Regions from separate parts of the Streptomyces sp. NPDC090022 genome, predicted to be linked through region 1. Evidence: riboswitches for the same ligand, from Rfam matches in the RefSeq annotation. Region 1 holds a riboswitch; each other region holds the start of a gene.

Region 1 (10,282 bases):
CAAGGACGCGGGGGTGACCGTGACCGTCAAGGAGGTCGAGGACTTCCGCAAGCTCCAGGTGGAGCGGGCCGGCGGCGCCGACAAGCTGGAGGCGGCGGCCCTCCAGGCGGTCGTCGCCCCCGGCCAGATCGACGACGACTTCCGCTTCAAGCTGCTGCGCGACAAGCTGTACGACCACTACGGATCCCAGGACAAGGCGGTCGACGGGATCCGCGCGGTCGCCGAGAAGATGCGCATCCAGCTCAACCCGCGCTACGGCACCTGGGACGCGCAGGCCATCGGCCTCGGTGACAAGGGCACCCCGTGGATCACCCAGCGGACCCGGCCCGAGCAGCCCCCTGCCGGAGCCTGACCGGCCCGGACGGAGGTAGGTTCGAGGGGTGACCGACGAGACCACCCCCGCCGAGCCGACGCCCGCCGAGCCGACGCCCGCCGAGCCGACGCCCGCAGCCCCGTCCGGCACCGGGCGCATCGTCCTGCTGACCACCAGCCACCGGGTCGCCCCCGGTGTGCTGTCGTGGCCGGCCTGGCAGACGCTGCGCACCGCGGACCGCGTGCTGTGCGCCGACCCGGACCACCCGCAGCTGCCGTACCTGCGCGAGGCGGGCGTCGCGGTCGGCTTCGAGCGCCCCGACGCGTCCGAGCTGGTCGACGCGTGCGCCGGGGGCCGTACCGTCGTCGTGCTGCCCTCCGGCGAGGGCGACCGGCGCCTGACCGACGGGCTGGCCCGGCTGGCCGGCTCCGGCCGGGTCGCCATGCCCGGCCTGGAGCTGCTGCCCGGCTCCTACGACCTGCCCGGCGCGCGGCTGCTGGACCTGGTCGCGGTCATGGACCGGATCCGCCGCGAGTGCCCGTGGACCTCGCAGAAGACGCACGAGGGGCTGGCGAAGTACGCCATAGAGGAGGCGTACGAGCTGGTCGAGGCGATCGAGGACGGCGACCGCGACGAACTGCTGGAGGAACTGGGCGACGTCCTGCTCCAGGTGGTCTTCCACGCGCGGATCGCCGAGGAGGCGGACCCCGGCGAGGACGGCGAGGGCGCCGAGCCGTTCTCGATCGACGACGTGGCCGGGGCCCTGGTCGCCAAGCTCGTCCACCGCCACCCCCACGTCTTCGGCGACGAGAAGGCCGAGACCCCCGACGACGTGCGCGCGCACTGGCTGCGGACCAAGGCGGTGGAGAAGCGGCGCGAGTCGGTGACCGACGGGATCCCGCTGGGCCAGCCGGGCCTGGCGCTCGCGGCCAAGCTGGCGGGCCGGGTCCGCGCCGGCGGGGTGCCGGTGGAGCTGCCGCGGGGCGAGGGCGTCGGGTACGAGCTGCTCGCGCTCGCGGCCCGCGCCGAGGAGGCGGGCATCGACCCCGAGACCGCGCTGCGCGCGGCGGCCCGGACGTACCGGGACGCGATCCGCGCCGCCGAGGGCGTCGGCGGCCCCGCCGCGTAGCGGCCGTACGCACCGGGCGCCGGCCGGCCGTACGTCGGGCCGTACGCCGAGCCGCACGTCTGTACGGGCCGTGCGTCGGGCCGTGCGTATAGAGGGGAGAGCCTCACCCGTGGTGCGGGGCGCGGCCCGCGGGGTTGTGCCAGTGCGGGGCGGGCGGCTGGAGGAACCACTCGCCGAAACCCAGTGGCCGGCCGCGCCCGCCGTGCGCCGGGGCCGTGGCGGGGACCGCGTCGTGGAAGATCCGTTCGGGTCGGGCGCCCAGCTCCCGGAGCACGAGGGCCGTGTCCTCGATGAACGGCGCCGGGCCGCTGAGGTGGACGTCCTGCTCGGGCCACATGCTGCGGTGGCTCAGGGCGGTCGCGAGCCGCTCGGTGGCCTCGTCGCGGTGCCGGCCGGGGGCGGGGGTGATGTACGTGACGCTCAGCCAGCCGTGCCGGTCCGCGTACGCGTCGATGAGCGGGCGGTCGTACAGGTGGGCCGCGTCGCGGGCGACGGCGAAGAGCCGGGCGCCGGCGTCGGGAGGGTGCCGCTCCAGTTCCTCCAGCATCGCCCGCACCGGGGCCCAGCCGGTGCCGGCCGCGATGAAGGTGAGCGGGCGGCCCTCGCGGCGCAGCGTCAGCCGGCCGCCGGCCGCGCCGAGCCGCAGCATCTCGCCGGGCCGTACGGTCCGCACCAGGGCGGTGCTCAGCCGGCCGTCCTCGACCCGGCTGACGTGCAGGTCCAGGGTGTGGTCGGCGCGGGGCGCGTTGCCGAGGGAGTACGTGCGCCAGATCCCGGGCGCGTGCGCGCTGCTGACGCTGACGTACTGGCCGGGCAGGTGGGGCAGCGGGGCGTGCGGGCGCAGGGTCAGGACGGCGATGTCCTCGCCGTACTTCAGGTGGCGTACCACCTCGGCGTCCCACCAGGGCGGCTCCTGGCTGCTCGCGGCGCCGGCCGTCATGGCGTCGGCGATCACCTGGTAGGCCTCGGTCCACGCCTTGCCGGTCTCCGGGGTCCAGGCCTCGCCCGCGGCCTCGGCGAGCGCGGCGAGCAGGCTGGCGCCGACGGCGGCGTAGTGCTCGGGGCGGACCAGGAACTTGCGGTGGTCGCGGCCGAGGTCGTGGAGATAGGGGAGCAGGCTCTCGTCGTCGAGGCGGGCGACGATGTGGGTGAGCGCGGCGAAGAGCCGGTCCCGCTGGCGCTCCATGTCGAGGAAGGCGGGCGGGAAGAGGTCGCGCAGCTCGGGGTGGTGCCAGAAGAGGTGGGAGTAGAAGTACTTGACCGCGTGCTCGGCCCTTCTCTCGACCACCGCGAAGCTGCTCTTCAAGATCCTCACATCCACAAAGCCGACAGTAGGATCGGCTCCGAACGCCAGGTCAAGCTCCGGGGGATCTGCGGACAGCCGCGGCGAACCGCCCATATGGGATGACCGGTGGCGGGCCGGGATACCGTCGGACGGTGCACGATGACCCCGCCGCCGAGCCCACCGCCGCGCCCGCTCCCGCCGTTCCCGCCGCTCCCACCCTCTTCGACTGGGAGTTCGCCACCGATCCGTACCCGGCGTACGCCTGGCTGCGCGAGCACGCCCCGGTGCACCGCACCACGCTGCCCAGCGGGGTCGAGGCCTGGCTGGTGACCCGGTACGCCGACGCCCGCCAGGCGCTGGCCGACCAGCGGCTGAGCAAGAATCCGGCGCACCACGCGGAGCCGGCGCACGCCAAGGGCAAGACGGGCATTCCGGGCGAGCGCAAGGCCGAGCTGATGACCCACCTGCTCAACATCGACCCGCCGGACCACACCCGGCTGCGGCGGCTGGTCTCGAAGGCGTTCACCCCGCGCCGGGTCGCCGAATTCACCCCGCGGGTACAGGAACTGACGGACCATCTCATCGACGGCTTCGCGAGCCGGGGTGAAGCGGATCTCATCCACGAGTTCGCCTTCCCGCTCCCCATCTACGCCATCTGCGAGATGCTCGGCGTACCGCGCGAGGACCAGGACGACTTCCGCGACTGGGCCGGGATGATGATCCGGCACGGCGGCGGTCCGCGCGGCGGCGTCGCCCGGTCGGTGAAGCAGATGCGGACCTACCTGGTCGACCTCATCCACCGCAAAAGGGATGATCTGGGTGATGACCTGATGTCCGGTCTGATCCGGGCGAGCGACCACGGCGAGCACCTGACGGAGAACGAGGCCGCCGCCATGGCCTTCATCCTCCTCTTCGCCGGGTTCGAGACGACCGTGAACCTCATCGGCAACGGCGTCCACTCCCTCTTCATGAACCCCGGCGAGCGCGCCCGCCTCCAGGCCTCCCTCGCCGCCGGGGAGAGCGAGCTGCTCGCCACCGGGGTCGAGGAGCTGCTGCGCTACGACGGCCCGGTGGAGCTGGCCACCTGGCGGTTCGCCACCCGCCCGCTGACCCTCGGCGGCCAGGACATCGCGGCCGGCGACCCGGTCCTGGTCGTGCTCGCGGCCGCCGACCGGGACCCGGAGCGCTTCGCCGCGCCCGACACCCTGGACCTCGCGCGCACCGACAACCAGCACCTCGGATACGGCCACGGCATCCACTACTGCCTGGGCGCGCCGCTGGCCCGGCTGGAGGGGCAGACGGCGCTGGCGACTTTGCTGACGCGTCTGCCGGATCTCGAGCTCGCCGTGGACCCCTCGGAGCTGCGCTGGCGCGGCGGGCTCATCATGCGTGGCCTGCGCACGCTTCCGGTCCGCTTCACTCCCCGCAATTAACTGACCCGGCGTCACGACTGTGACCTTCACGTGATCTGCGCTGCATCGACTTGTGACAAGCGTTCGAGGAGCGCTAGGTTCCACGTCACCCCTCACCGGGTGTGTTTTGCCGTCACGCGAAAGGTCCACCCTCATGCGTTCCGGGAACGGCCGTCACCGGCGCCCCCGTCAGGCTCCCGCAATCGTCGTCACCGCCGGAGTCGCGGGCTCCGCGCTCGCCCTGCCGCTGCTGGCGGCCACCAACGCGACCGCCGCGGAGGCCACCACGTGGGACAAGGTCGCCGAGTGCGAGAGCGGCGGCACGTGGAGCGCCAACTTCGGCAGCGACGCGTACGGCGGCCTGCAGTTCACGCAGGAGCAGTGGAAGAACGCGGGCGGGCTGGCCTACGCCGAGCGCCCCGACCTCGCCAGCCGCTCCCAGCAGATAGCCATCGCCGAGCAGGTGCTGGCCTCCCAGGGCCCCCAGGCGTGGCCGGTGTGCGCGGAGAAGGCGGGCCTGGTCCAGCACGGCCCGGCCGCCGATGTGGACCCCGGCGTGCCCGGCGCCCCCCGCCCGGTCGACCCGGCCCCGCTGCGCCCCTCCGAGGGATCCGGCGACACCCCGCAGATCCCCGGCCACTCGGCCGGCCCCTCGGTCCCGGCGACCACCCCGCCGATCAACGAGCCGCTGCTGCCCACGGCGCCCGGAATGCCCGGACTGCCCGTCATGCCCGCCCCGGACGTGACCTCGACGCCCTCGGTGCTGCCTCCGGTGACGCCGCCCGCCACCCCGGGCGCCCCCGCCACGCCGGGTACCCCCGGGACCCCGGGCACCCCCGGCGCCTCCACCGACCCGGCCGCCCCGACGGTCCCGGCCGCCCCCACCGTCCCGGGCACCCCGGTCGACCCCACCGCTCCGGCGGGCGGTACGACCGCGCCGGGCAACACCCCGACGCCGGACTCCGCCGAGGGCACCGGACGCCACCGCGGCGCCCCGGCCGCCGAGAGTCCGGCCGCCCCCGGACCCGCCCCGGAACCGACGTACACGGTGAAGCCGGGTGACAACCTGACGGACATCGCGGACGCCAACGGCCTCAAGGGCGGCTGGAACGCCCTTTACGAGGCCAATGAGCAGGTCATCGGCAAGGACGCGGACCTGATCAAGCCCGGACAGAATCTGGACGTAACCCCGAAATAGGGGCACTTCAGGCGGGTGGAAACGCCCCAATGTCCGTTTCGTGTAAGTGAGACATGCGTCTCTTCCGGTCAACTGGCGTGTCTCGTTTGTGGAATGCCGCAAACCCGCCCCTCACCTGCGCAAACATCCCTTTCAGGAGTGCAAGTAGGGGCGGTTTCCGGCGAATGCGCTCGTTGAACATCGGGCGGAGACCTGTCTACCTTCTGAATCGCTCGCCACCGCGGGCCCCTTCGACCGCATCGCCGAATCCTGCCGGCGGACGGAGGGAACAGTCGTCGCGTCAAGCGCCGAAGGCAGGAGCGGGGGACCCAAGGTAGGTGCCGGGACCGGCCATTGAGAGATGGTCACGGGAACGGCTAGGGGTTAAGCCGCGCGCTAGGTCGCGCGGCCGGGCAACTCACTCGCCCGAACCCGACAGCTCACCTCGCAGGCGTCGGTGAGGAGAAGTTCCATGCTGCTTTCCGGCAAGGGCAAGCACCGCCGCGCCTCCAAGGCGACCCGCATCGTCACGCTCGCCGGTGTCACCGGTGCCGCGATCGCCGCCCCGCTGATGGCCGCGGGCACCGCGAACGCCGCCACCGCCTCGCAGTGGGACGCCGTCGCCGCGTGCGAGTCCGGCGGCAACTGGTCCATCAACACCGGCAACGGCTACTACGGCGGTCTGCAGTTCTCCGCCTCCACCTGGGCCGGCTTCGGCGGCAAGGCGTACGCCCCGCAGGCCAACCAGGCCACCAAGGCGCAGCAGATAGCCATCGCCGAGAAGGTCCTCAAGGGCCAGGGCAAGGGCGCCTGGCCGCACTGCGGCAAGGGCCTGACCAACGCGGCCTACAACGGCGGCGGCACCCAGACGCCGGCCAAGCCGAAGACCGAGACCAAGAAGACCGAGACCAAGAAGACGGAGACGAAGGCCGCGGCGCCGAAGAAGGAGACCCCGCGCTCCGAGGCCCCCGTCACCCGCTCCGAGCGCGCGGCCACCCCGGCGCCGGTCTCCAAGCCCGCCCCGGCCCCGCTGACCGGCAACGGCTCCTACGAGGTCAAGGCCGGCGACACCCTCAGCACCATCGCCGAGGCCCACGGCGTCAAGGGCGGCTGGCAGCAGCTGTTCGAGCTGAACAAGGACATCGTCAAGGACGCGGACCTGATCTTCCCCGGCCAGAAGCTGAAGATCGGCTGAACCACGGCGCAACACTCGCGGTCCTGACCGCGAAACGTTCGCCACACGCGTACCTCCCCGCCGCCCGGCGCGTCTCCCCTCACGCGCCGGGCGGCGGCGTCTTTCCGGACGGAACGCCTGTTGATCATGGGTCTTATATGACGGAACACGGGTATTCGGACCCTTTTTCGTCCCAGGGGGCGGGCGGTCGGCAGGCCGACTGCCCGGATCCGGTTAGGCTCTAGTGCGGCAGGGCCGTCCCACGGCCCCCGCCCCCGCACACCCAGCGTCACATCCCAGAAGGAGATGCTCGTGCCGTCCATCGACGTCGTCGTAGCCCGGGAAATCCTGGACTCCCGAGGCAACCCCACGGTCGAGGTCGAGGTGGGCCTCGACGACGGCAGCACCGGCCGTGCTGCCGTTCCGTCCGGCGCCTCCACCGGTGCCTTCGAGGCCATTGAGCTCCGCGACGGCGACCCGAACCGCTACATGGGCAAGGGCGTCGAGAAGGCCGTCCTCGCGGTCATCGAGCAGATCGGCCCGGAGCTCGTCGGCTACGACGCCACCGAGCAGCGCCTGATCGACCAGGCCATGTTCGACCTGGACGCCACCGACAACAAGGGCTCCCTCGGCGCCAACGCCATCCTCGGCGTCTCCCTGGCCGTCGCGCACGCCGCGTCCGAGGCCTCGGACCTCCCGCTCTTCCGCTACCTCGGCGGCCCGAACGCGCACCTGCTGCCCGTTCCGATGATGAACATCCTCAACGGTGGGTCGCACGCCGACTCCAACGTCGACATCCAGGAGTTCATGATCGCGCCGATCGGCGCGGAGTCCTTCTCCGAGGCCCTGCGCTGGGGTGCGGAGGTCTACCACACCCTCAAGAAGGTCCTGCACACCAAGGGCCTGTCCACCGGTCTGGGCGACGAGGGCGGCTTCGCCCCGAACCTGGAGTCCAACCGCGCCGCGCTCGACCTCATCGTCGAGGCCATCAAGCAGGCCGGCTACATCCCGGGCAAGGACATCGCGCTCGCGCTCGACGTCGCCGCGTCCGAGTTCTACAAGGACGGCAAGTACGAGTTCGAGGGCCAGTCCCGCTCGGCCGCCGAGATGACCGAGTACTACGAGGGCCTCGTCGACGCCTACCCGCTGGTCTCCATCGAGGACCCGCTGTTCGAGGACGACTGGGCCGGCTGGAAGGTCATCACCGACAAGCTCGGCGCCCGCGTCCAGATCGTCGGCGACGACCTCTTCGTCACCAACCCCGAGCGTCTGGCCCGCGGTATCGAGGAGGGCTCCGCGAACGCCCTGCTCGTCAAGGTGAATCAGATCGGTTCGCTGACCGAGACCCTCGACGCCGTCGAGATGGCCCAGCGCAACGGCTTCAAGTGCATGATGTCGCACCGCTCCGGCGAGACCGAGGACGTCACCATCGCCGACCTCGCCGTCGCCGTGAACTGCGGCCAGATCAAGACCGGCGCCCCGGCCCGCTCGGACCGCGTCGCCAAGTACAACCAGCTGCTGCGCATCGAGGAGATCCTCGACGACGCCGCGGTGTACGCGGGCCGCAGCGCGTTCCCCCGCTTCAAGGGCTGACACCCGTCGGGCAGCCCGGCGCCCCGCGCCTGATGGGCTGACACCTTCAGCGCCTCCGTACGTCCCCGCACCCGGTCCCGTACCGTGTGCGGGGACGTACGCGCTTACCAGGGGAGGCGACAGCCATGGCCGGGAACCGGGATCGGTTCTCCACCGCGACCAGGCTCAAGCAGCTCGGCGAGCGGACCGCGGCCCACGTCTACCGCTCGCAGTCGCGCCGTCAGGTCCGCCGCAGCCGCCTCACCGGCCGCGCCGCCCTGCTCGTGCTCGTGCTCTGTACGCTGGTCGTCGCCCTCGCGTATCCGATGCGCCAGTACGTCTCCCAGCGCTCGGAGATCGCGGAGCAGCAGCGGACCGCCGACGAGGCGCGCCAGCGCCTCGAGGAGCTGCGCGACGAGAAGGCCCGCTGGCAGGACCCGGCCTACGTGGAGCAGCAGGCGCGCAAGCACCTGCACTACGTCCGGCCCGGGGAGATCGGCTACACCGTGATCGACCCGGACGCCGAGGCCGAGGAGAAGCGCCGTACCGGAAAGGACGCGGCGGACCGCCCCTGGTACTCCAACGTCTGGGACGGCGTCGACAAGGCCGACCGCCCCGACCGCGGCGGCCGCTGAGCCACCCACCCCATCCGACCACCGAACCGCGAACGAAGAGACTTCCTCCAGGCATGCAGACGCCCCCGCCCCAGACCGAACGGACCGAGCCGACCGACGCCGACATCGAGGCGTTCGAGCAGCAGCTCGGCCGCCCGCCGCGCGGGCTGCGCGCCATCGCGCACCGCTGTCCCTGCGGCCAGCCGGACGTCGTCGAGACCGCGCCGCGGCTGCCCGACGGCACCCCCTTCCCGACCCTCTACTACCTGACCTGCCCGCGCGCCGCCTCCGCGATCGGCACGCTGGAGGCCAACGGGGTCATGAAGGAGATGCAGGCCCGCCTCGCCGAGGACCCCGAGCTGGCCGCCGCGTACCAGAAGGCGCACGAGGACTACATCCGGCGCCGCGACGCGATCGAGGTGCTCCAGGGCTTCCCGAGCGCGGGCGGCATGCCCGACCGCGTCAAGTGCCTGCACGTGCTGGTCGGCCACTCGCTGGCCGCGGGCCCGGGGGTCAACCCCTTCGGTGACGAGGCGCTCGCGATGCTGCCCGAGTGGTGGGCCAAGGGCCCGTGCGTCACCCCGTGCGGGGAGAAGAAGGACGAGCTGCCGGGGGAGTCCGCGTGACCCGGGTCGCCGCCGTCGACTGCGGTACGAACTCCATCCGCCTGCTGGTCGCCGACTGCGACCCCGCGACGGGCGAGCAGACCGACCTGGACCGCCGGATGACCGTGGTCCGGCTCGGCCAGGGCGTGGACCGGACGGGCCGGCTGGCCCCGGAGGCCCTGGAGCGCACGTTCGCGGCCTGCCGCGAGTACGCCGCCGTGATCAAGGAGCTGGGCGCCGAGAAGGTCCGCTTCGTGGCCACCTCGGCCTCGCGCGACGCCGAGAACCGCGACGTCTTCGTCCGGGGCGTTCTGGACATCCTGGGCGTGGAGCCCGAGGTGATCTCCGGTGACGACGAGGCCGAGTTCTCCTTCACCGGCGCCACCAAGTCCCTGGCCGGCCGCGCCGACCTGGACCGCCCCTTCCTGGTGGTGGACATCGGCGGCGGCTCGACGGAGTTCGTGGTCGGCGACACCCACGTACGGGCGGCCCGCTCGGTCGACGTGGGCTGCGTCCGGATGACCGAGCGCCACCTGGTCGTGGACGGTGTGATCACCGACCCGCCGACCGAGGCGCAGGTCGCCGCCATACGGGCCGACATCGAGGCCGCCCTGGACCGGGCCGCCGAGAGGGTCCCGCTGGAGCAGGCACGCACCCTGGTGGGCCTGGCCGGCTCGGTGACGACGGTCGCCGGGATCGCGCTGGGACTGGACGCGTACGACTCCGAGGCGATCCACCACGCGCGGATCCCCTACGAGGCGGTCCGCGAGATCAGCGCCCGGATGCTCACCGAGACCCACGCCCAGCGCGCCGAGCTCGGTGTCATGCACCCCGGCCGGGTCGACGTGATCGGCGCCGGAGCCCTCGTCCTGCTGGCGGTCATGGAGCGCACCGGGGCCTCGGAAGTGGTGGTCTCGGAGCACGACATCCTGGACGGAATCGCCTGGTCCGCCGTCTGACGGGGGCCTGGCGGGGGTCGCCGGGGCGGCTCTCCGGACGAA
Region 2 (10,282 bases), on a different contig from region 1:
GGTTCGCCTCCCGTTCGTAGGCCCGCTGCCGGCGGTCCGCCTCCCGCTGCTGGATCACCTGCGTCTGCTGCTGGCGGCGCTGCGCCTCCGCCCAGTTCCCGATCAGTCCGCTGCCCGCTCGACGACTCATCAGCTGCGTTCTCCCCCCACCGCGTCCACGGGGAAAACACTAGTGGGCATTCAGGTGGTACGTCCCCCAATGGGCGTACCACCCGAACGCCTTTCTCCGCGTCGTGCGACCGCCTACAGCGGGGCGCCCGCGATCACCGCGACCGCCACCGGCAGGGCCGTGCCCGAGCCGTCGCGGCGCGGGTCCGGCTCCGGCAGCTCCACCGGGGTGCCGTTCGCCGTGGCCGCGCGGACGGGCGCGGCGCCGGCCCACGCGAAGGTGAGCAGGTCCTCGCCCTTGAGGAAGCGCTGGCAGCGCACGCCACCGGTGGCGCGGCCCTTGCGCGGGTACTGGTCGAACGGGGTGAGCTTGGCGGTGGCCACCGAGTCGTCCAGGGTGCCGTGCGAACCGGCGACGCTGAAGACGTACGCCTCCGCGGCCGGGTCGACGGCCGAGAAGTGGATCACCTTGGCGCCCTCGGAGAGCTTGATGCCCGCCATACCGCCCGCCGGGCGGCCCTGCGGACGGACCTGGCCCGCCGGGTAGCGCAGCAGCTGGGCGTCGTCCGTGAGGAAGACCAGGTCCTCCTCGCCCGTGCGCAGCTCGACCGCGCCGACGATCCGGTCGCCCTCCTTGAGGGTGATGACCTCCAGCTCCTCCTTGTTGGCCGGGTAGTCCGGCACGACCCGCTTGACCACGCCCTGCTCGGTGCCCAGCGCCAGGCCCTGCGAGGTCGTCTCGTCCAGCGAGGTCAGGCAGATCACCTTCTCGTCCGGCTCCAGGGCGGAGAGGAACTCGGTGATCTGGGCGCCGCCCGCCAGGTTCGGCGCGGCGTGCGTGTCCGGCAGCTGCGGCAGGTCGATCACCGACAGGCGCAGCAGCCGGCCGGCCGAGGTGACCACACCGACGTCCGCCCGCGCGGTCGCGGCGACCTGCGAGACGATCACGTCGTGCTTGGCGCGCCGCCCGTCGCCCGCGGGCAGCGGCTCGGCCGTCACCGTACGCGCCAGCAGGCCGGTCGAGGACAGCAGCACCCGGCACGGGTCGTCGGCGACCTCCAGCGGGACGGCGGCCAGGCTCGCGCCCGCCGACTCCAGCAGCACCGTACGCCGCTCCGTGCCGAACTTCTTCGCCACCGCCGCCAGTTCGGAGCTGACCAGCTTGCGCAGCTCGTTGTCCGACTCCAGGATGCCCGTCAGCTCGTCGATCTCGCCGGTCAGGCGGTCGCGCTCGGACTCCAGCTCGATCCGGTCGAACTTCGTGAGCCGGCGCAGCGGGGTGTCCAGGATGTACTGGGTCTGGACCTCGCTCAGCGAGAAGTGCTCGATCAGGCGCTCCTTGGCCTGCGCCGAGTTGTCGCTGGAGCGGATCAGACGGATGACCTCGTCGATGTCGACGAGCGCCACCAGCAGGCCCTCGACCAGGTGCAGCCGGTCCCGGCGCTTGCCGCGGCGGAACTCGCTGCGCCGCCGGACGACCTCGAAGCGGTGGTCGAGGTAGACCTCCAGCAGCTCCTTCAGGCCCAGCGTGAGCGGCTGGCCGTCGACCAGCGCCACGTTGTTGATGCCGAAGGACTCCTCCATCGGCGTCAGCTTGTACAGCTGCTCCAGCACGGCCTCCGGGTGGAAGCCGTTCTTGATCTCGATGACCAGGCGCAGGCCGTGCGAGCGGTCGGTGAGGTCCTTGACGTCCGCGATGCCCTGGAGCTTCTTCGAGCCGACCAGGTCCTTGATCTTCGCGATGACCTTCTCGGGGCCCACCGTGAAGGGCAGCTCGGTGACGACCAGGCCCTTGCGGCGCGCGGTGACGTCCTCCACCGTCGCCGTCGCGCGGATCTTGAAGGTGCCGCGGCCGGACTCGTACGCGTCCTTGATCCCCGACAGGCCCACGATGCGGCCGCCGGTCGGCAGGTCCGGACCCGGGACGAAGCGCATCAGCGCCTCCAGGTCCGCGTTCGGGTGCCGGATCAGGTGCCGGGCGGCCGCGATGACCTCGCCCAGGTTGTGCGGGGGCATGTTGGTGGCCATGCCGACCGCGATCCCGGACGCGCCGTTGACCAGCAGGTTCGGATACGCCGCCGGCAGCGCGACCGGCTCGCGCTCCTGGCCGTCGTAGTTCGGGGTGAAGTCGACGGTGTCCTCGTCGATCGACTCCGTCATCAGCGAGGTGGCGTCCGCCATCCGGCACTCGGTGTAGCGCATGGCGGCCGGCGGGTCGTCGTTGCCGAGCGAGCCGAAGTTGCCGTGGCCGTCGACCAGCGGCAGGCGCATCGAGAAGGGCTGGGCCATGCGCACGAGCGCGTCGTAGATCGACGCGTCACCGTGCGGGTGCAGCTTGCCCATGACCTCGCCGACGACGCGCGCGCACTTCACGTACCCGCGGTCGGGGCGCAGCCCCATCTCGTTCATCTGGTACACGATCCGGCGGTGCACCGGCTTCATGCCGTCCCGGGCGTCCGGCAGGGCACGGGAGTAGATCACCGAGTACGCGTACTCGAGGAAGGAGCCCTGCATTTCGTCGACGACGTCGATGTCGAGGATCTTCTCCTCGAAATCCTCCGGCGGCGGGGTCTTCGTGCTGCGGCGGGCCATCGCTGCGCGGCTCCTTAAACCAAGATGGGGGTCTGACGCGGACCATTGTGGCCCGAGGCACTGACAGCGCCGACCCCGACCCGGGACAGCCCCCCGGGGGGGGAGTGACCCGGGAACTTCTCCGGCGGCCGACGCGCTTGCATACAGTGACAGGTCTGACAGAAATCTCTGCATCGCGATCGATCGAAGGGACCACATGCCCATGGGTCACACGGCCACAGCTCAGGCCGGCTCCGGCGGCCTGACAGCGACCGAGCACCGGCTGGCCAACGGCCTGCGCGTGGTGCTCTCCGAGGACCACCTGACCCCGGTCGCGGCGGTCTGCCTCTGGTACGACGTCGGCTCGCGCCACGAAGTCAAGGGACGCACGGGTCTGGCTCACCTCTTCGAGCACCTGATGTTCCAGGGCTCGGCGAGCGTACCGGGCAACGGTCACTTCGAGCTGGTCCAGGGCGCCGGCGGCTCCCTCAACGGCACCACCAGCTTCGAGCGCACCAACTACTTCGAGACCATGCCCGCCCACCAGCTGGAGCTCGCGCTGTGGCTGGAGGCGGACCGGATGGGCTCGCTGCTGGCCGCCCTGGACGACGAGTCCATGGAGAACCAGCGCGACGTCGTCAAGAACGAGCGCCGCCAGCGCTACGACAACGTGCCCTACGGCACGGCCTTCGAGCGCCTGACGGCCCTGGCCTACCCCGAGGGCCACCCGTACCACCACACGCCGATCGGCTCGATGGCCGACCTGGACGCCGCCTCCCTGGAGGACGCGCGCGCCTTCTTCCGTACGTACTACGCGCCGAACAACGCGGTGCTGTCGGTCGTCGGCGACATCGATCCCGAGCAGACGCTGGCCTGGATCGAGAAGTACTTCGGCACGATCCCCTCCCACGACGGCAAGCAGCCGCCGCGCGACGGGACGCTTCCCGACATCATCGGCGAGCAGCTGCGCCACGAGATCGTCGAAGAGGTCCCGGCCCGCGCGCTGATGGCCGCCTACCGGCTGCCGCACGACGGCACCCGCGAGTGCGACGCGGCGGACGTGGCGCTGACCATCCTGGGCGGCGGCGAGTCCTCCCGCCTGCACAACCGGCTGGTCCGGCGCGACCAGAGCGCCGTCGCGGCGGGCTTCGGCATGCTGCGGCTGGCCGGCGCGCCCTCCCTGGGCTGGCTGGACGTGAAGACCTCCGGCGGCGTCGAGGTGCCCGCCATCGAGGCGGCCGTGGACGAGGAGCTCGCGCGGTTCGCCGCCGAGGGCCCGACGGCCGAGGAGATGGAGCGCGCCCAGGCGCAGCTGGAGCGCGAGTGGCTGGACCGGCTGAGCACGGTGGCCGGCCGCGCCGACGAACTGTGCCGGTTCGCGGTGCTGTTCGGCGACCCGCAGCTGGCGCTGACCGCCGTCCAGCGGGTCCTGGACATCACCGCCGAGGAGGTGCAGGCCGTGGCCGCCGCCCGGCTGCGCCCCGACAACCGCGCGGTGCTGGTGTACGAGCCGCTGGCGGCCGAGGACGCCGCGGCCGACGAGAACGACGAGAACGAGGGGGCGCAGCAGTGACCGCCGAGCCCGCAGTGACGATGACCTTCCACCCGCAGCCCGCCGCCGGCGAGGCCAGGCCGTGGGCCTTCCCCGCGCCCGAGCGCGGCGCGCTGGACAACGGCCTGACCGTGCTGCGCTGCCACCGGCCCGGCCAGCAGGTGGTGGCCGTCGAGATCATCCTCGACGCCCCGCTGGACGCCGAGCCCGAGGGCCTGGACGGCGTGGCCACGATCATGGCCCGCGCGCTGTCCGAGGGCACCGACAAGCACTCCGCCGAGGAGTTCGCCGCCGAGCTGGAGCGCTGCGGCGCCACCCTCGACGCGCACGCCGACCACCCGGGCGTCCGGGTCTCCCTGGAGGTCCCGGCCTCCCGGCTGCCCAAGGCGCTCGGCCTGCTCGCCGAGGCGCTGCGCGCGCCCGCCTTCGCCGACAGCGAGGTGGACCGCCTGGTGCGCAACCGCCTCGACGAGATCCCGCACGAGCTGGCCAACCCGCAGCGCCGCGCCGCCAAGCAGCTCTCCAAGGAGCTCTTCCCGGCCGCCCTGCGGATGTCCCGCCCGCGCCAGGGCACCGAGGAGACCGTCGCCCGGATCGACGCCGCGGCCGTCCGCGCCTTCTACGAGGCCCACGTCCGCCCCGCCACGACCACCGCCGTCATCGTGGGCGACTACGCCGGCACCGACCTGGACGCCGTCCTCGCCGACACCCTGGGCGGCTGGACCGGCGGCACCGCCGCCGCCCGCCCGGTCCCGCAGATCTCCGCCGACGACACCGGCCGCGTGGTCATCGTGGACCGCCCCGGCGCGGTCCAGACGCAGCTGCTGATCGGCCGGATCGGGCCGGACCGGCACGACCGCGTCTGGGCGGCCCAGCTGCTCGGCACGTACTGCCTGGGCGGCACGCTCACCTCGCGCCTGGACAAGGTGCTGCGCGAGGAGAAGGGCTACACCTACGGCGTGCGCTCCTTCGGCCAGGTGCTGCGCTCCACCGCGCCGTCCTCGCCCGGCGGCGCCACGGGCGCGTCCATGCTGGCCATCAGCGGCTCCGTGGACACCCCCAACACCGGCCCGGCGCTGGACGACCTGTGGAAGGTGCTGCGCACCCTCGCGGAGGGCGGCCTGACCGACGCCGAGCGGGACGTGGCGGTGCAGAACCTGGTGGGCGTGGCCCCGCTGAAGTTCGAGACGGCCGCCTCGGTCGCCGCCACCCTCGCCGACCAGGTCGAGCAGCAGCTCCCCGACGACTACCAGGCGCAGTTGTACGCCCGGCTGGCCGAGACCGGCACCGTGGAGGCGACCTCCGCGGTGGTCAGCGCCTTCCCGGCGGACCGGCTGGTGACGGTCCTGGTGGGGGACGCCTCGCAGATCGAGGAGCCGGTGCGCGCGCTCGGCATCGGTGAGGTCACCGTCGTCACCAACTGACGCGGCATCCGACGCGGCGGCTGACGCCGTATCACCAAGGGGCCCCGGCGGGTTGTCCGCCGGGGCCCCTTGTGTGCTCAATGTCCGGTTGGTGGCGAGGTTGCTCGTATGCGGTGTGGCGTACGCAACAAAAGCGCTCGTCTGTTTGGCGATCGGCTGATGATCCGCCTAGCGTCGGGCTTGCTGTCCGTCAGTTGTGTCCGCCGCACCCGCGGCACCGGGCAGCGATCGCCGAGTCCCCGTCAGGCGCGAGCCTGGGGAGCCGGGGACCCACATCAGTCCCTGGGGTGAATCGGACCGCCTCGCCAGAGGGGGCCCGTAGGAGACCTTCCTGCTCCGAACCCGTCAGCTAACCCGGTAGGCGAGAAGGAAGGAAAGGATCAGCCTTTTCATGGCGTTTGGCAGCAGCACCAGCCGTGCCACCGGCAAGCACCGTGGTGGCAGCCGTCTGAGCCGCAAGACCGCAGGCATCGCCGGGATCGCCGCCCTCGCCACGACGGGTGTCGTCGGCACGCTGGCCGCCCCGGCCTTCGCCGCGGACAACAACTCCTCCGTCCCGCAGGACACCGGCCTGAACAACGTGGTCGTCGCGGACGAGCTCGCGGGCGACATCGAGACCCAGGCCGCTTCCCAGCAGCACGCCGCCGAGGTCGCCGCCGCCAAGGCGCAGGCCGAGGCCGACGCGAAGCAGAAGGCCGCCGAGGCCAAGCGCCTGGCCGAGGCCAAGGCGAAGGCCGAGCGCGAGGCCAAGGAGCGCGCGGAGCGCGAGGAGGAGCGCAAGCGCCTCAACACCTTCGTCTCGCCGCTCGACGACTCCTACGTCAGCACCAGCTACGGGGCCGGCGGCGGCATGTGGTCCTCCGGCAGCCACACCGGCATCGACTTCCACGCGGCCTCCGGCACCTCCGTGCGTGCGGTCGGCGCGGGCGTGATTGTCGAGGCCGGCTGGGGCGGCGCCTACGGCAACAACGTCGTCATCAAGCACAACGACGGCACCTACACCCAGTACGCCCACCTGTCCTCGCTGAGCGTCTCGGCCGGCCAGCAGGTCACCCCGGGCCAGCAGATCGGCCTGTCGGGCAACACGGGCAACTCCAGTGGCGCCCACCTGCACTTCGAGGCCCGTACCGGCGCCAGCTACGGCTCGGACATCGACCCGGTCGCCTACCTGCGCTCGCACGGCGTCCGCGTCTGACCCTGCGGCCGCGCACGGCCCATCGTTTCCCCGAAGACCCCGGCTCCCCGAGCCGGGGTCTTCGCGTTGCGTGCGCCGCGTGCGCCGTGCCACCCCGGCGCGGGGGCCGGCCCGCCGCCGCGCTTTTCCGATTTCCGTCGCGTATTGCGCCGTACTTTCCTTCCGCACTCGGAAACTGCGGCGCATTGTCATAGAGTCGCAGTCATGACGTTGGCTCAGGGCGGAGGTCCGGCATTGCGTATTCCCGCGCACGCGGTCTGCACCGCAATCCGTGACGACATCGTCTCCGGTGTATTCGAGCCCGGCGGCAGACTCACCGAGGACCTGCTCGCCCGCCGGTACGGCGTCTCCCGCGTCCCGGTCCGCGAGGCGCTGCGCACCCTTCAGTCCGAGGGTTTCGTCACCACCCGGCGGCACGCCGGCGCCTGTGTCGCGGAGCCGACCGAGCAGGAGGCGGCGGACTTCCTGGAGGTCCGGATGCTGCTGGAGCCGCTGGCGGCCTCCCGCGCCGCCCGGCGGCGCACCGAGGCCCACCTCAAGGTGCTGCGCGGGCTGGTCCGGCTCGGCCAGGAGCGGGCCAGGCGCGGCCAGGGGGAGGATCTGCGGTCCCTGGGCGGCTGGTTCCACGAGACGCTCGTCCAGGCCTCCGGCAGCCCCGGGCTCATCGCCCTGCTGACCCAGCTGCGCCACAAGGTCGCCTGGATGTACGCCGTGGAGCCGTCCGCGCGGCCCGCGGAGTCCTGGGCGGAGCACGGTGCGATCGTGGACGCGGTGGCCCGCGGCGACGCCGAGCGGGCGCGGGCGCTGACCGCCCTGCACGCGGACCGGGCGGCCGCGGCCCACCGGCTGCGTGTGAGGACTCCGCAACATCCCGTCAACACGGCGAGCGGCCGCCTTTAACAAAGGACGTATACAAAGGACGGATATCGAGGCCGCCGCAGCCGGGGTCGATATACGCCTACGTGCCCGCGCGAATTCGCAGGAATTCCTGCGCGCCCGGAGAAAGCCGGGAGAAAGCCGGCCGGGCCGGGAAAGCGAAACGGCGGAGCCGCGGCACCGGCATTCCGGGCGCCGCGGCTCCGCCGCACACGTACGCGGGCCGAACCCGAAGGGTCAGACGGTCTCGGGGAGCTCCTCGAGACCCTCGGCGACCAGCTTCGCGAGGCGGTCGAGCGCGATCTCCGCGCCCTCGGCGTCCGAAGCCAGGACGATCTCCTCGCCGCCCTGGGCGCCCAGGCCCAGCACCGCGAGCATGGAACCGGCGTTGACCGGGTTGCCGTCCGCCTTCGCGATGGTCACCGGGACGCCGGAAGCCGTGGCCGCACGGACGAAGATCGAGGCGGGACGAGCGTGCAGGCCCTCGGCCCAGCCGACGTTGACGCGGCGCTCTGCCATGGTGATGCCCTTCAGGTTTCAGCGGTTGTCTAGACCAGTCTCTCACGGCGCCCGGAATGCTCCGACCGGCCTTCGGCCCGGACGTCCCGCCTTCGGCCTTCCCCAGCTTGCACCCGTTTCTTCCTCTTTGTCGTACGCGCCGCGCGGGAGCAGATCCGGCCCGTCCGGCCTTAGGGTGTGCCCCATGACCACCGCGTCGGACCCCTCGTACCCGGCCCACTGGGAAGCGGACGTCGTGCTGCGCGACGGCGGCACCGCCCGTATCCGCCCCATCACGCCCGAGGACGCGGGCCGCCTGGTCAGCTTCTACGAGCAGGTCTCCGACGAGTCCAAGTACTACCGGTTCTTCGCCCCCTACCCCCGGCTGTCGGACCGCGACGTACACCGCTTCACGCACCACGACTACGTCGACCGCGTCGGCCTCGCCGCCACCGTCGGCGGCGAGTTCATCGCCACCGTCCGCTACGACCGGATCGGCGCCGACGGCCGCCCCGCCACCGCGCCCGCCGACGAGGCCGAGGTCGCCTTCCTCGTCCAGGACGCCCACCAGGGCCGCGGTGTCGCCTCCGCCCTCCTCGAACACATCGGCGCGGTCGCCCGCGAGCGCGGCATCCGCCGCTTCGCCGCCGAGGTGCTCCCCGCCAACACCAAGATGATCAAAGTCTTCAAGGACGTCGGCTACGAGCAGCGGCGCAGCTTCGAGGACGGCGCGGTCCACCTCACCCTCGACCTCGAACCCACCGCGCAGTCCCTCGCCGTCCAGCGCGCCCGCGAGCAGCGCGCCGAGGCCCGCTCCGTGCAGCGGCTGCTGGCCCCCCGCTCCGTCGCGGTCGTCGGGGTCAGCCGCACCGGGTCCGGGGTCGGCGCCGCGGCCCTGCGCAACCTGCGCGACTGCGGCTTCCGCGGCGACCTCTACGCCCTCAACGCAGCCCGCGCCCCCGGTATGGCGGGCGATCTGCTGGAGGGCGTACGGGCCTACCGCACGTTCGCCGAGATCGCCGCCCCCGTCGACCTCGCCGTCGTCGCCGTCCCCGCCGACCGGGTCCCCGAGGTGGTCGCGGCCGCCGGCGAGCACGGCGTGCAGGGCCTGGTGGTGCTCTCGGCCGGGTACGGCGAGAGCGGCCCCGAGGGCCAGGCCCGCCAGCGCGAACTCGTCCGCCAGGCCCGCTCGTACGGCATGCGCATCGTCGGCCCCAACGCCTTCGGCCTGATCAACACGGCGCCCGGGGTCAGCCTCAACGCCTCCCTCGCCCCGGCCCCGGCGCCGGCCGAGGGCCGTATCGGGCTGTTCACCCAGTCCGGCGCCATCGGCATAGCCCTGCTCGCCGGGCTGGTACGGCGCGGCGAGGGCCTGTCGTCCTTCGTCTCGGCCGGCAACCGGGCGGACGTCTCCGGCAACGACATCCTCCAGTACTGGTACGACGACCCGGTCACCGACGTCGCCCTGCTCTACCTCGAAACCCTCGGCAACCCGCGGAAGTTCACGCGCCTGGCCCGCCGCACCGCCGCCGTCAAGCCGGTCGTCGTCGCCAAGGGCGGCCGCCACACCGGTGTCACCCCGGCCGGGCACGCCGTCCCCGGCACCCGGCTGCCCGACGCGACCGTCTCCGACCTGCTCAGCCAGGCCGGCGTGATCCGCGTCGACACGGTCACCGAGCTCGTCGACGCGGGCCTGCTGCTGGCGTCCCAGCCGCTGCCCGCCGGACCCCGGGTCGCGATCCTCGGCAACTCCGAGTCGCTGGGGGTTCTCACGTACGACGCCTGCCTGTCGGAGGGGCTGCTCCCGCGCCGCCCGCTGGACCTGACGACCGAGGCGGGTCCCGCGGACTTCCGCGCGGCCCTCACCCGGGCGCTGGCCGACGACGCCAACGACGCCGTGGTGGTCACCGCCATCCCCTCGGTGGGGGAGCCGGGGCTCGCCGACGACCTCGCGGACGCGCTGCGCGCGGCGCTGGCGGAGGTCCCGGGCAAGCCGGTCGTGGTGGTCCACGTCGAGCTGACCGAGCTCGCGACCGCCCTTTCCGCCGCCCGCGGCTC
Region 3 (10,282 bases), on a different contig from region 1:
ACCCCGCCGGGGTCCTCAAGCAGCGCATGCCGGTCGCCCAGGCGGTGGGTGCGGTCCTGGAGTCCGGCGCCCCGATGGTGTCCATCGCGGGCGGCGAGCCCCTGATGCACCCGCAGATCCACGAGATCGTGCGGCAGTTGGTGGCCCGGCGCAAGTACGTCTTCCTGTGCACCAACGCCCTGCTGCTCCGCAAGAGGATCGAGGACTTCACCCCCTCCCCGTACTTCGCCTTCGCCGTGCACATCGACGGCCTGCGCGAACGCCACGACGAGTCCGTGGCCAAGGAGGGCGTCTTCGACGAGGCGGTGGCGGCCATCAAGGAGGCCAAGCGGCGCGGCTTCCGCGTCACCACCAACTCCACCTTCTTCAACACCGACACCGCGCAGACCGTCATCGAGGTCCTCAACTACCTCAACGACGACCTCAAGGTCGACGAAATGATGATCTCGCCGGCGTACGCGTACGAAAAGGCGCCCGACCAGGAACACTTCCTCGGTGTCGAACAGACCCGTGAACTCTTCCGCAAGGCCTTCGCGGGCGGCAACCGGCGGCGCTGGCGGCTCAACCACTCACCGCTCTTCCTCGACTTCCTCGAAGGAAAGGCGGATTTCCCCTGCACCGCCTGGGCCATTCCGAATTACTCCCTCTTCGGCTGGCAGCGGCCCTGCTATCTCATGAGCGACGGATACGTCCCGACGTACCGGGAACTCATCGAGGACACCGACTGGAGCAAGTACGGCCGCGGAAAGGACCCGCGCTGCGCCAACTGCATGGCGCACTGCGGCTACGAGCCCACGGCCGTCCTGGCCACCATGGGATCCCTGAAGGAATCCCTGCGGGCAGCCCGCGAGACGGTCTCGGGGAACCGGGACACCTCGGCATGACCGGGCCGGGCGCGGGTGCCGGCAAGGAATTCGATCTCGGCGCGCTGCTGGCCGAGCGGGGCGCGGAGCGCTACGAGCTGCACGCCCGGCACCTCAACCACCAACTGCCCCGCATGCTGCACACCATCGGCTTCGACAAGGTCTACGAGCGGGCCGAGGGCGCCCACTTCTACGACGCCGAGGGCCACGACTACCTCGACATGCTCGCCGGGTTCGGCGTGATGGGCCTGGGCCGGCACCACCCCGTCGTGCGCAAGGCCCTCCACGACGTCCTGGACGCCCAGCTCGCCGACCTCACCCGCTTCGACTGCCAGCCCCTGCCCGGGCTGCTGGCCGAGCGGCTGCTGTCGTACAGCCCGCACCTGGACCGGGTGTTCTTCGGCAACAGCGGCACCGAGGCCGTCGAGACCGCCCTGAAGTTCGCCCGCTGCGCCACCGGCCGGCCCAGGGTCCTCTACTGCGACCACGCCTTCCACGGGCTGACCACCGGCGCCCTCTCCGTCAACGGCGAGGGCGGCTTCCGTGACGGCTTCGCCCCGCTGCTGCCCGACACCCGGATCGCGCTCGGCGATCTGGCGGCGCTGGAGCGCGAGCTGCGGCGCGGCGACGTGGCGGCCTTCGTGGTGGAGCCCGTCCAGGGCAAGGGCGTGCACGCGGCCCCGCCGGGCTTCCTGCACGCGGCGCAGGACCTGCTGCACCGGCACAAGGCCCTGCTCATCGCCGACGAGGTGCAGACCGGGCTGGGGCGTACCGGGGATTTCTACGCCTACCAGAACGAACCGGGCGTGGAGCCGGATCTGGTGTGCGTGGCCAAGGCGCTCTCCGGCGGCTACGTCCCCGTGGGCGCGACCCTGGGCAAGGACTGGATCTTCAAGAAGGTCTACTCGTCCATGGACCGGGTGCTGGTCCACTCGGCGAGTTTCGGCTCCAACGCACAGGCGATGGCGGCCGGACTCGCGGTGCTGTCGGTGATGGAGAACGAGTCGCTCGTCGCCCGCGCCCGGGAGGTGGGCGACTCCTTGCGCGGGCGGCTCGCGGCGCTCGTGCCGGAGTACGAGCTGCTGCACGAGGTGCGCGGGCGCGGCCTGATGATCGGCATCGAGTTCGGCCGGCCCTCCTCGCTGGGCCTGCGCAGCCGCTGGACGATGCTCCAGGCGGCCCGCAAGGGGCTGTTCGCGCAGATGGTCGTGGTGCCGCTGCTGCAGAGGCACCGGATCCTGACCCAGGTCTCCGGAGACCATCTGGAGGTCATCAAGCTGATCCCGCCGCTCGTCGTGGACGAGGCCGACGTGGACCGCTTCGTGACCGCCTTCCGGGCGGTCATGGACGACGCGCACGGCGGGGGCTCGCTGATGTGGGACTTCGGCCGGACGCTGGTGAAGCAGGCCGCCGCACAGCGGTGACGGCGCCGCCTCCCGCGCGGGCGTGAGCGCCGCCTCCCGCGCGGGCGTGGGTGCTCCCTCCCGCGCGGGCGTGAGCGTCAGACGAGGAGCTTCTCACGCAGCCGGGCGAGGGTCTCGGGGGCGAGCCCGAGGCCCTCGCCCAGGTAGGCCGGCACGCCGCCCCAGGTCTCCTCGATGGCGTCGAAGGCCTCGGTCAGGTACTCGGCGCGGGCGTCGAAGAGCGGGGCCAGCAGTTCCATCACCTCGGGCGAGCGCGCCTCGGGCGCCTCGCTGCCACGGCGTACCCGGTAGCGGCGGTGCGGGGCGTTCGACTCCAGGTAGTCCGCCACGATCGCCTCGCGCTCGACGCCCACCGCGAGGAGGGTGACGGCGACCGAGAGCCCGGCCCGGTCCTTGCCGGCCGCGCAGTGCATGAGGGCGGGCACGCTGTCCTCGGCGAGGGCGTGCAGGACGCGGCTGTGCTCGGCGGTGCGCCGGGTGATGATCTCGCGGTACGAGCGCGTCATCCGGTCGGCCGCCCGGCCCTCGCCGAGCAGATCGCGCAGCTGGCCGAGGTCGCCGTCGCGCACCATCTTCCAGAACTCCTTGCCGTCCGCCGGGTCGGAGAGGGGAATGTTCACATTCCGTACACCCGGAAGTTCCACATCGGGTCCCTCGAGGGCGTGGTCGGCCGCATTGCGGAAATCGAAGACGGTGTGGAGGCCGAGCGACGCGAGGAATTCTGCGTCGGTTTCGGTGGCATGGGCGAGATGTCCGCTTCGGAACAGTCGTCCCGTACGGACCTGCCGCCCGTCGGTGGTCGGCAGCCCGCCCACGTCACGGAAGTTGCGTATGCCGGTCAGCTCCGGCTCCGTGGGCCGGGTCCGAGGTATCTGCTGGGTCATGAGTGCCCCCTCCGTATCGTCGCGGTTGTCCGAATTGCGCTGCTTGGCCCCAACGTGCCCGGGGGAGAAGGGAGATCGCCTCCCGCCCCCGTGAGCAGGATCATACGGTGACCGTGAGTGCCTGATCGCGGAGGCCGAATTCCCTGCGGTGGCTGGCTGTTGAAGCGACGGAATGGACGGAGGGTGACCGGAATTCCGGCGGACTCTCATCAACGGGAATCCATGGGGGAATTCGTGGCTTGTTTCGCGCGGCATGGCTGGATTACGTTCACGACCGATCCGGATGGACCGCCGAATCCTGCCACCATCCGGACACCGCACCCGACTATTCATGTACGTGGCAGGAGCGGGGGAACCAGGTAGGCCCGCCGGATCGGATCTTGATATCCGAATGGCTCGGGGTGAAGCCGTAGTGATACGGCCGGACAGCTCCAGTCCGAACCCGACAGCTCACCTCGCAGGCGCCGGAGAGGAAAACGCCATGCCCGGAAAAGGCAAGCACCGACGCCCCAAGTCCCGCTCCCTGACCCGCGGTTTCGTCGCCGCCGGCACGGGCGGTGCGGCCCTCGCGCTGCCGCTGATGGGCGCCACCGGCGCGAACGCGGCCGGGGCTCCCGCCGCCGCCCCGCAGGCCCCGGTCACGGCCCAGCTCCCGGCGCAGGTGCCGGCCGCCCTCCAGGCCGCCCCCTCGCACGCGGCGCCCCGGCCGGCCCCCAGCACCTACACCGTCGTCCAGGGCGACTGCCTCTCGCGCATCGCCGAGGACCGCGGCCTCTCCGGCGGCTGGCAGGAGCTGTACGCCGACAACCGTGACGCCGTCGGCACCGACCCGTCGCTGATCCACCCGGGCCTGGAGCTCACCCTCGGGGACCGGGGCGCGGCCCCCGTCGAGTCGGCCCCCGTCGAGTCGGCCCCGGTCGAGTCGACGCCCGTCGAGTCCGCCCCGGAGTCGGCCCCGGCCCGGCCCGCCCCGGTCGCGCCCGCCCCCGAGCGCGGTTCCGCCGACCGGACCCCGGCCCAGGGCTCCGGCACCGCCGCCGCCCCGGGCAAGGCCGGCTTCGTCGCCCCGGTCGGCGGCGGCGTCTCCACCGCCTACCGGGCCTCCGGGGCCATGTGGTCCAGCGGCTACCACACCGGTGTCGACTTCATCGCGCGCTCCGGCACCTCCGTCAAGGCGGTCAGCGCGGGCACCGTCGTGTCCGCCGGCTGGGGCGGCTCGTACGGCAACGAGGTCGTCGTCAAGCACGCCGACGGCCACTACTCGCAGTACGCCCACCTGTCGCAGCTGTCGGTCTCGGTCGGCCAGAGCGTCACCGCCGGCCAGCAGCTCGGCCTGTCCGGCTCGACCGGCAACTCCACCGGCCCGCACCTGCACTTCGAGATCCGCACCGGCCCGGGCTACGGCTCGGACGTCGACCCGCTCGCCTACCTCCGCTCCCACGGCGTGAGCATCTGACGGCAGCGGCGGCCGCCCAACGGGGGCGGCTCCGGGAAACGTGTGAGGCCAGGGCCCGAGGGGGGTCCTGGCCTCACGCCTTGTTATTCCTCCCTGACCGGGTGGTATAGATCACGGCCCGTCAACCCCTTCCTACGGTGGCGTAGGTCACGTCTCGAGGTGAAGGATGTGGTCCCGTGGCAGCGACGACAACGATGAACAACTCGACACGACGGACCATCGGCAGCATCGACACCATCGGCTCGTACGCGGCGATCGGAGACAGCTTCACCGAGGGTGTGGGGGACCCGGGACCCGGGGGAATCTACGTCGGCTGGGCCGACCGGCTCGCCGTACTCCTGGCCGACCGGCGTGACGAGCACGACTTCCGGTACGCGAACCTCGCCGTACGCGGACGCCTGCTCGACCAGATCGTGGCCGAGCAGGTGCCGCGGGCCAAGGAGCTCGCGCCGGACCTCGTCACCTTCTGCGCCGGCGGGAACGACATCATCCGGCCCGGCAGCGACCCCGACGACGTGGCGGAGCGGTTCGAGGCGGCCGTGGCCGACCTCACCCGAGCCGTCGGCCAGGTCATGATCACCACCGGATTCGACACCCGCGGGGTGCCGGTCCTCAAGCACCTGCGGGGCAAGGTCGCGACGTACTCCGCGCACGTGCGGGCCATCGCCGACCGCTACGACTGCCCGGTGCTCGACCTCTGGTCGCTGAAGTCCGTACAGGACCGGCGGGCCTGGGACGACGACCGGCTGCACCTCTCCCCGGAGGGGCACACCCGGGTGGCGCTGCGCGCGGCCCAGGTGCTCGGGATCGACGTACCGGCCGACCCGGACCAGCCGTGGCCGCCGCAGCAGCCGCGCGGATCGGCCGAGGTCACCCGCGACAACATCCAGTGGGCGCGCGAGTACCTGGTGCCGTGGATCGGGCGGCGGCTGCGCGGGGAGTCCTCCGGGGACCACGTGGAGGCCAAGCGGCCGGACCTGCTGCCCCTGTAGCGCCGTGCGCGGGGCGGGGCGCCGACCGGTCCGGGACCGGGCTCCGGCCCGGAAGCGGAATCCTTCCGGGCCGGTGTGCGTTGGGAACGTCGAAGAGAGCAGGATCCCCTGTCCCATCCCCTCGCCACACTCCCCTCCCAGGAGGCGCCTTGACCGGCTCCCGTCCCTTGCGTCCTCGGCTGCGCGACCTGCGGCCCGAAGCCTTCGGCGCGGATCCGTCCGGCGCGCGCATGGAGCGGATCCGCCGCTCGCCGAACTTCGCCGACGGCGTCTTCCAGAACCCGGTCGGGGCCCGGACCAGGCCCTCCGGCTCCATGCGGGAGTTCGCCAAGATCTACTTCCACAAGGAGCAGCGGCAGCGCCGCGGCCCCGCCGCGGGCGTTCCGGTGCACCCGACGACCCTGGCCGACCTGGCGAAGCCGCCGGTCACGGGGCTGCGGCTGACGTGGATGGGGCACTCCAGCGTGCTCGCCGAGATCGACGGGCGGCGCGTGCTGTTCGACCCCGTGTGGGGAGAGCGGTGCTCTCCGTTCCCCTTCGCCGGCCCCAAGCGACTGCACCCCGTACCGGTGCCGCTGGCCGCACTGGGACCGGTGGACGCGGTGGTGATCTCCCACGACCACTACGACCACCTGGACCTGCCGACGATCAAGGCGCTGGCCGGTACGGACACCGTCTTCGCGGTGCCGCTGGGCGTCGGCGCGCACCTGGAGCGGTGGGGGGTGTCGGCCGACCGGCTGCGCGAACTGGACTGGAACGAATCCACCAAGATCAACGGGCTGGCCCTGACCGCGACCCCGGCACGCCACTTCTGCGGCCGCGGCCTGCGCAACCAGCAGCACACCCTGTGGGCGTCCTGGGTGGTCGAGGGCGACGAGCACCGCATCTTCCACAGCGGTGACACCGGCTACTTCCCCGGCTTCCAGGACATCGGGGCCGCGCACGGGCCCTTCGACGCCACGATGATCCAGATCGGCGCGTACTCGGAGTACTGGCCGGACATCCACATGACCCCCCAGGAGGGCGTCCAGGCCCACCTCGACCTGCAGGGAGCGAAGCCGCACGGGGTGCTGCTGCCGATCCACTGGGGCACCTTCAGCCTGGCCCTGCACGCCTGGGCGGAGCCGGGCGAGTGGACGCTCGACGCCGCCGGGGAAGCCGGCCAGCCGGTGGCGGTCCCGCACCCCGGCGAACCCTTCGAGCCTGCCGGCACGCTGCCCGTGGCCCCCTGGTGGCGCCCGGTCTCCCACCCGATCACCCACCCGTGGCGCCACCCGAAGCCCGTCGACCGCCCGGCTGACGACTCCCGGGCCGGCGACCTGGACCTCGCCGGCGAGCGCTGACGGCGGGCGGGGAGCCGTGCGGCGTCGCGGGCCGTGCCGGCGTGCGAACGCTCAAGAGCCGGTGCCTGGAGCAGGCACCGGCTCTTCATGGTCGAGCAGCGCCGCCGAGGCCGCGCTGCTGAACTCCTCCGGGGTCGGCTCACCGTTGCGGTCGGCGTCCGCCGCAGCGGCGAGAGCGTTCCAGTGACCCCGGTGGGGATACCAGTCCGGGGGGAGCGGTCCGGGCGTGTCGGCCCGGTGGGGTGACGACCGGTGGTGCGGACACCTGCTCGCGCCCGGGAACGTCCGTACGGACCGGCTGAACGGGCGACAGGCGGTGACCTGCCGTCACCCGGGAAGGTTTGGCCGGTGACGACCCCTGTGTGACGGGAGTGCTGTGATGACGGAACAGGCAGCCCAGACGTTCGACGCCGCGGCGCTGGCGACTCTGGTCAAGGACTACTTCGCCCTGCCGGCCGAGAAGCTCGTTCCGAGTGCCACGATCGCCGACCTCGGCCTGGACTCGCTGGCCCTGATGGAGTTGATGGTGGCCGTCGAAGAGCGCACCGGAACCGGACTCGTCGCACACCTGGGGGACGTCTCCCCGCACCACACCCTGGAGGACCTCGCGAGGAACCTGAACGACACCATGACAGGGCCGAAGGGGACAGCGGCCGGGCAGGGCGCGGCGGTCCTCGACCTCCGTCCGGAAGGTTCCTGAACCCGTGTCCGACCAGGGGTCGTGTGCCGCTCCGGTGAGCCGCCGTACCGATCTGCTCGCCGATCTCGAACCGATCGTGGCCGGCGGGCTCGACCGGCATCTGGCCGCGGCCCAGGACTGGTTCCCCCACCAGTACGTGCCCTGGGGCCGGGCCAGGGACTTCGACGGCCCGTTGGGCGGCGAGGGCTGGCAGCCCGGCCAGTCCCCGCTGTCCCCCGTGGTGCGCGACGCGCTGCTGGTCAACCTGCTCACCGAGGACAACCTGCCCAGCTACCACCACGAGATCGCCTCCCGCTTCGGTCGCGACAGCACCTGGGGCGTGTGGGTCAACCGCTGGACCGCGGAGGAAGCCCGCCATTCGGACGCGCTGCGCAGCTACCTGCATGCCATCCGGGGGCTCGATCCGGTGGAGCTGGAGCGCTCGCGAATGGCCCACGTCAGCGCCGGCTACGTCAGCGGCCAGCCCACCGTGGCGCACGCCCTCGTGTACGTCACGATCCAGGAGCTGGCCACCCGCGAAGCGCACCGCAACGCCGGTGTGCTGTGCGCGGAACCGCACGGCACCCGGCTGATGAGCCGGATCGCGGCCGACGAGAACCTGCACATGATCTTCTACCGCGACGTGTGCGCCGCCGCCTGCGACCTCGACCCCGACCGGCTGCTGCGGGCGTTCGCGGACGTCGTCCGCGGCTTCACGATGCCCGGCCACCGGATCCCCGGCTTCGCCGCCCGGGCGGCCAGGATCGCGGCCGCCGGCATCTACGACGTCGCCCTGCACCACGAGCGGGTCCTGCTCCCGCTGCTGCGCCATCTGCGCCTGATGGAGCGCACGGACGTCGGACCCGCTGGAGAGGAGGCCCGTGAACGGATCGGCCACCTCATGGAGACTCTCGAGGACAAGGCGCGGCGCCTACGGGAACTGCGTGAGCGGATGCGGCACACCGGCCGGCAGAGCGGAGCGACCCGTGGAGCGTGAAGTGGCCGTGACGGGCCTGGGCCTGCTCACCCCGGCGGGCACCGACCCGGACGGCATCTGCAAGACCCTCGCCGAGGGCCGCTCGCTCGCGGCACGCAACCCCGCCCTGGCGGGACTGCCGGTGGACATCTCCTGCAACGTGACCGGCTTCGACGCCCGGGCCGAGCTCGGTGTGCGGCTGGCCCGCCGGCTCGACAGGTTCACGCACCTGGGACTGGCGGCCGCCCGCCGTGCCGTCCACGACGCGGGGCTGGAGATCACGGGCGCGCTGTCGCACCGTGTCGGTGTCGTGCTGGGCGTGGGATCCAACAGCCTGCTGACCTACGTCGCGGAGTTCACCCGCCTCGGCGAGGGCAGGCCGGAGACGGTCTCACCCCTGGCCCTGACGCGCAGCGTGCCCAGCATGGTGGCCGGGGAGATCGCCGTGGACGTCGGGGCGCGCGGCCCCAACTTCACCGTCTCCAGCGCCTGCGCGTCCGGCACCACCGCCCTGGGCGTCGCCCGGGGCATGCTGCTGGACGGCCAGTGCGACGTCGTCCTGGCGGGTGGCAGCGATGCGTGGTCGCCGATGACCGCGACCTGCTTCTCGCAGATGCGGGCACTGTCGAAGCGCTGCGACCGGCCCGACCTCGCGTCCCGGCCCTTCGACCAGGGCCGGGACGGCTTCGTACTCGGCGAGGGCGCGGCCGTCCTGGTCCTCGAACGGCCCGCGCACGCCCGCGCCCGCCGGGCCCGGGTGCGCGCCATGCTGTGCGGCTACGGCGCTTCCGCCGACGCCTACCACCCCACCGCCCCGCGCCCCGACGGGCAGGGTGCCGAGCAGGCGGTACGGCAGGCCCTCGGCCAGGCGGGCTGCCGGCCCGGCGTGATCGGCCACGTCAACGCCCACGGGACCTCCACCCGGCTCGGGGACGCGGCCGAGGCCGTCATGCTGCGCAGGGTCTTTCCCGACGGACCCCCGGTCACGGCGAACAAGAGCATCGTCGGGCATGCCCTGGGCGCGGCCGGCGCCATCGAAGCGGCGTTCACCGTCCTCGCCCTGGAGCGGCAGGAGGTCCCTCCCACGGCCAATCTCGTCGCCCAGGACACCGGCTACGAACTGGACATCGTCACCCGCCGCCCGCGCCGGGTGACGCACGATTACGCGCTGTCCACGTCGTTCGGCTTCGGCGGGCAGAACGCCGCCCTGGTCTTCGCGAGGGCGTGACCGTGTCGCCCGGCCCAGGGGCCGGGCGACACGCACCGCCTCACGCCCACGGCCCGCCGTGTGAAGGGGGGCCGTCGGCGAGGGTGACCGGCAGGTGCTGGAGGCTTCGTGCCACCCAGGTGGCCTCGGTGGCCTGCCGGGCCAGGCGGCGCAGCCGGTCGGTGTTCCGGGGGGTGAACGGCGCGCGGACCAGGTCCCCCTGGTGGGTGTGACCGGGCGGGTCGGTGAGGACGAAGACCCGCGCGGGAAACCCGTAACTCGTCGTCTCACGGATGTCCTGGGCGCCGTGGCCGAAGCGCGGGTCGCGAAGGACCGTCTCCGCCTCCCGTCGGCGGACCGGGTTCACCGAAGAAACGCCACTTCACGCCGCACCCCGACGCCGCACCCGTGACGCCGTACAGCGGGCCGCCCCGATGGGTTCACGGCACCGAGCACAC

The links. Region 1 has a riboswitch for cyclic di-AMP ahead of ACIPXB_RS20810 (transglycosylase family protein). Riboswitches for the same ligand answer to the same signal wherever they lie in the genome.
Region 2: another riboswitch for cyclic di-AMP. It lies ahead of ACIPXB_RS18835 (M23 family metallopeptidase); the one in region 1 lies ahead of ACIPXB_RS20810 (transglycosylase family protein).
Region 3: another riboswitch for cyclic di-AMP. It lies ahead of ACIPXB_RS29290 (peptidoglycan DD-metalloendopeptidase family protein); the one in region 1 lies ahead of ACIPXB_RS20810 (transglycosylase family protein).

What each region holds. Positions count from the first base shown of each region.
Region 1 is NZ_JBIVFN010000011.1:92,935-103,216, reverse strand. Features, by position in the region: gene ACIPXB_RS20835 (SurA N-terminal domain-containing protein) at 1-352, shown strand, start outside; gene ACIPXB_RS20830 (nucleoside triphosphate pyrophosphohydrolase) at 381-1,442, shown strand; gene ACIPXB_RS20825 (globin domain-containing protein) at 1,546-2,757, opposite strand; gene ACIPXB_RS20820 (cytochrome P450) at 2,880-4,160, shown strand; gene ACIPXB_RS20815 (transglycosylase family protein) at 4,294-5,337, shown strand; cyclic di-AMP (ydaO/yuaA leader) riboswitch at 5,613-5,785, shown strand; gene ACIPXB_RS20810 (transglycosylase family protein) at 5,789-6,511, shown strand; gene eno (phosphopyruvate hydratase) at 6,797-8,083, shown strand; gene ACIPXB_RS20800 (septum formation initiator family protein) at 8,209-8,697, shown strand; gene ACIPXB_RS20795 (DUF501 domain-containing protein) at 8,751-9,302, shown strand; gene ACIPXB_RS20790 (exopolyphosphatase) at 9,299-10,240, shown strand.
Region 2 is NZ_JBIVFN010000009.1:130,758-141,039, reverse strand. Features, by position in the region: gene ACIPXB_RS18855 (restriction endonuclease) at 1-130, opposite strand, end outside; gene ACIPXB_RS18850 (DNA topoisomerase (ATP-hydrolyzing) subunit A) at 244-2,700, opposite strand; gene ACIPXB_RS18845 (M16 family metallopeptidase) at 2,903-4,252, shown strand; gene ACIPXB_RS18840 (M16 family metallopeptidase) at 4,273-5,655, shown strand; cyclic di-AMP (ydaO/yuaA leader) riboswitch at 5,875-6,033, shown strand; gene ACIPXB_RS18835 (M23 family metallopeptidase) at 6,047-6,850, shown strand; gene ACIPXB_RS18830 (GntR family transcriptional regulator) at 7,085-7,750, shown strand; gene ACIPXB_RS18825 (HPr family phosphocarrier protein) at 7,964-8,245, opposite strand; gene ACIPXB_RS18820 (GNAT family N-acetyltransferase) at 8,430-10,282, shown strand, end outside.
Region 3 is NZ_JBIVFN010000022.1:86,250-96,531, reverse strand. Features, by position in the region: gene hpnH (adenosyl-hopene transferase HpnH) at 1-884, shown strand, start outside; gene ACIPXB_RS29300 (aspartate aminotransferase family protein) at 881-2,287, shown strand; gene ACIPXB_RS29295 (tyrosine-protein phosphatase) at 2,365-3,171, opposite strand; cyclic di-AMP (ydaO/yuaA leader) riboswitch at 3,451-3,650, shown strand; gene ACIPXB_RS29290 (peptidoglycan DD-metalloendopeptidase family protein) at 3,653-4,627, shown strand; gene ACIPXB_RS29285 (SGNH/GDSL hydrolase family protein) at 4,822-5,619, shown strand; gene ACIPXB_RS29280 (MBL fold metallo-hydrolase) at 5,769-6,962, shown strand; gene ACIPXB_RS29275 (acyl carrier protein) at 7,342-7,662, shown strand; gene ACIPXB_RS29270 (acyl-ACP desaturase) at 7,667-8,638, shown strand; gene ACIPXB_RS29265 (beta-ketoacyl-[acyl-carrier-protein] synthase family protein) at 8,628-9,845, shown strand; gene ACIPXB_RS29260 (hypothetical protein) at 9,886-10,191, opposite strand; gene ACIPXB_RS29255 (alpha/beta fold hydrolase) at 10,265-10,282, opposite strand, start outside.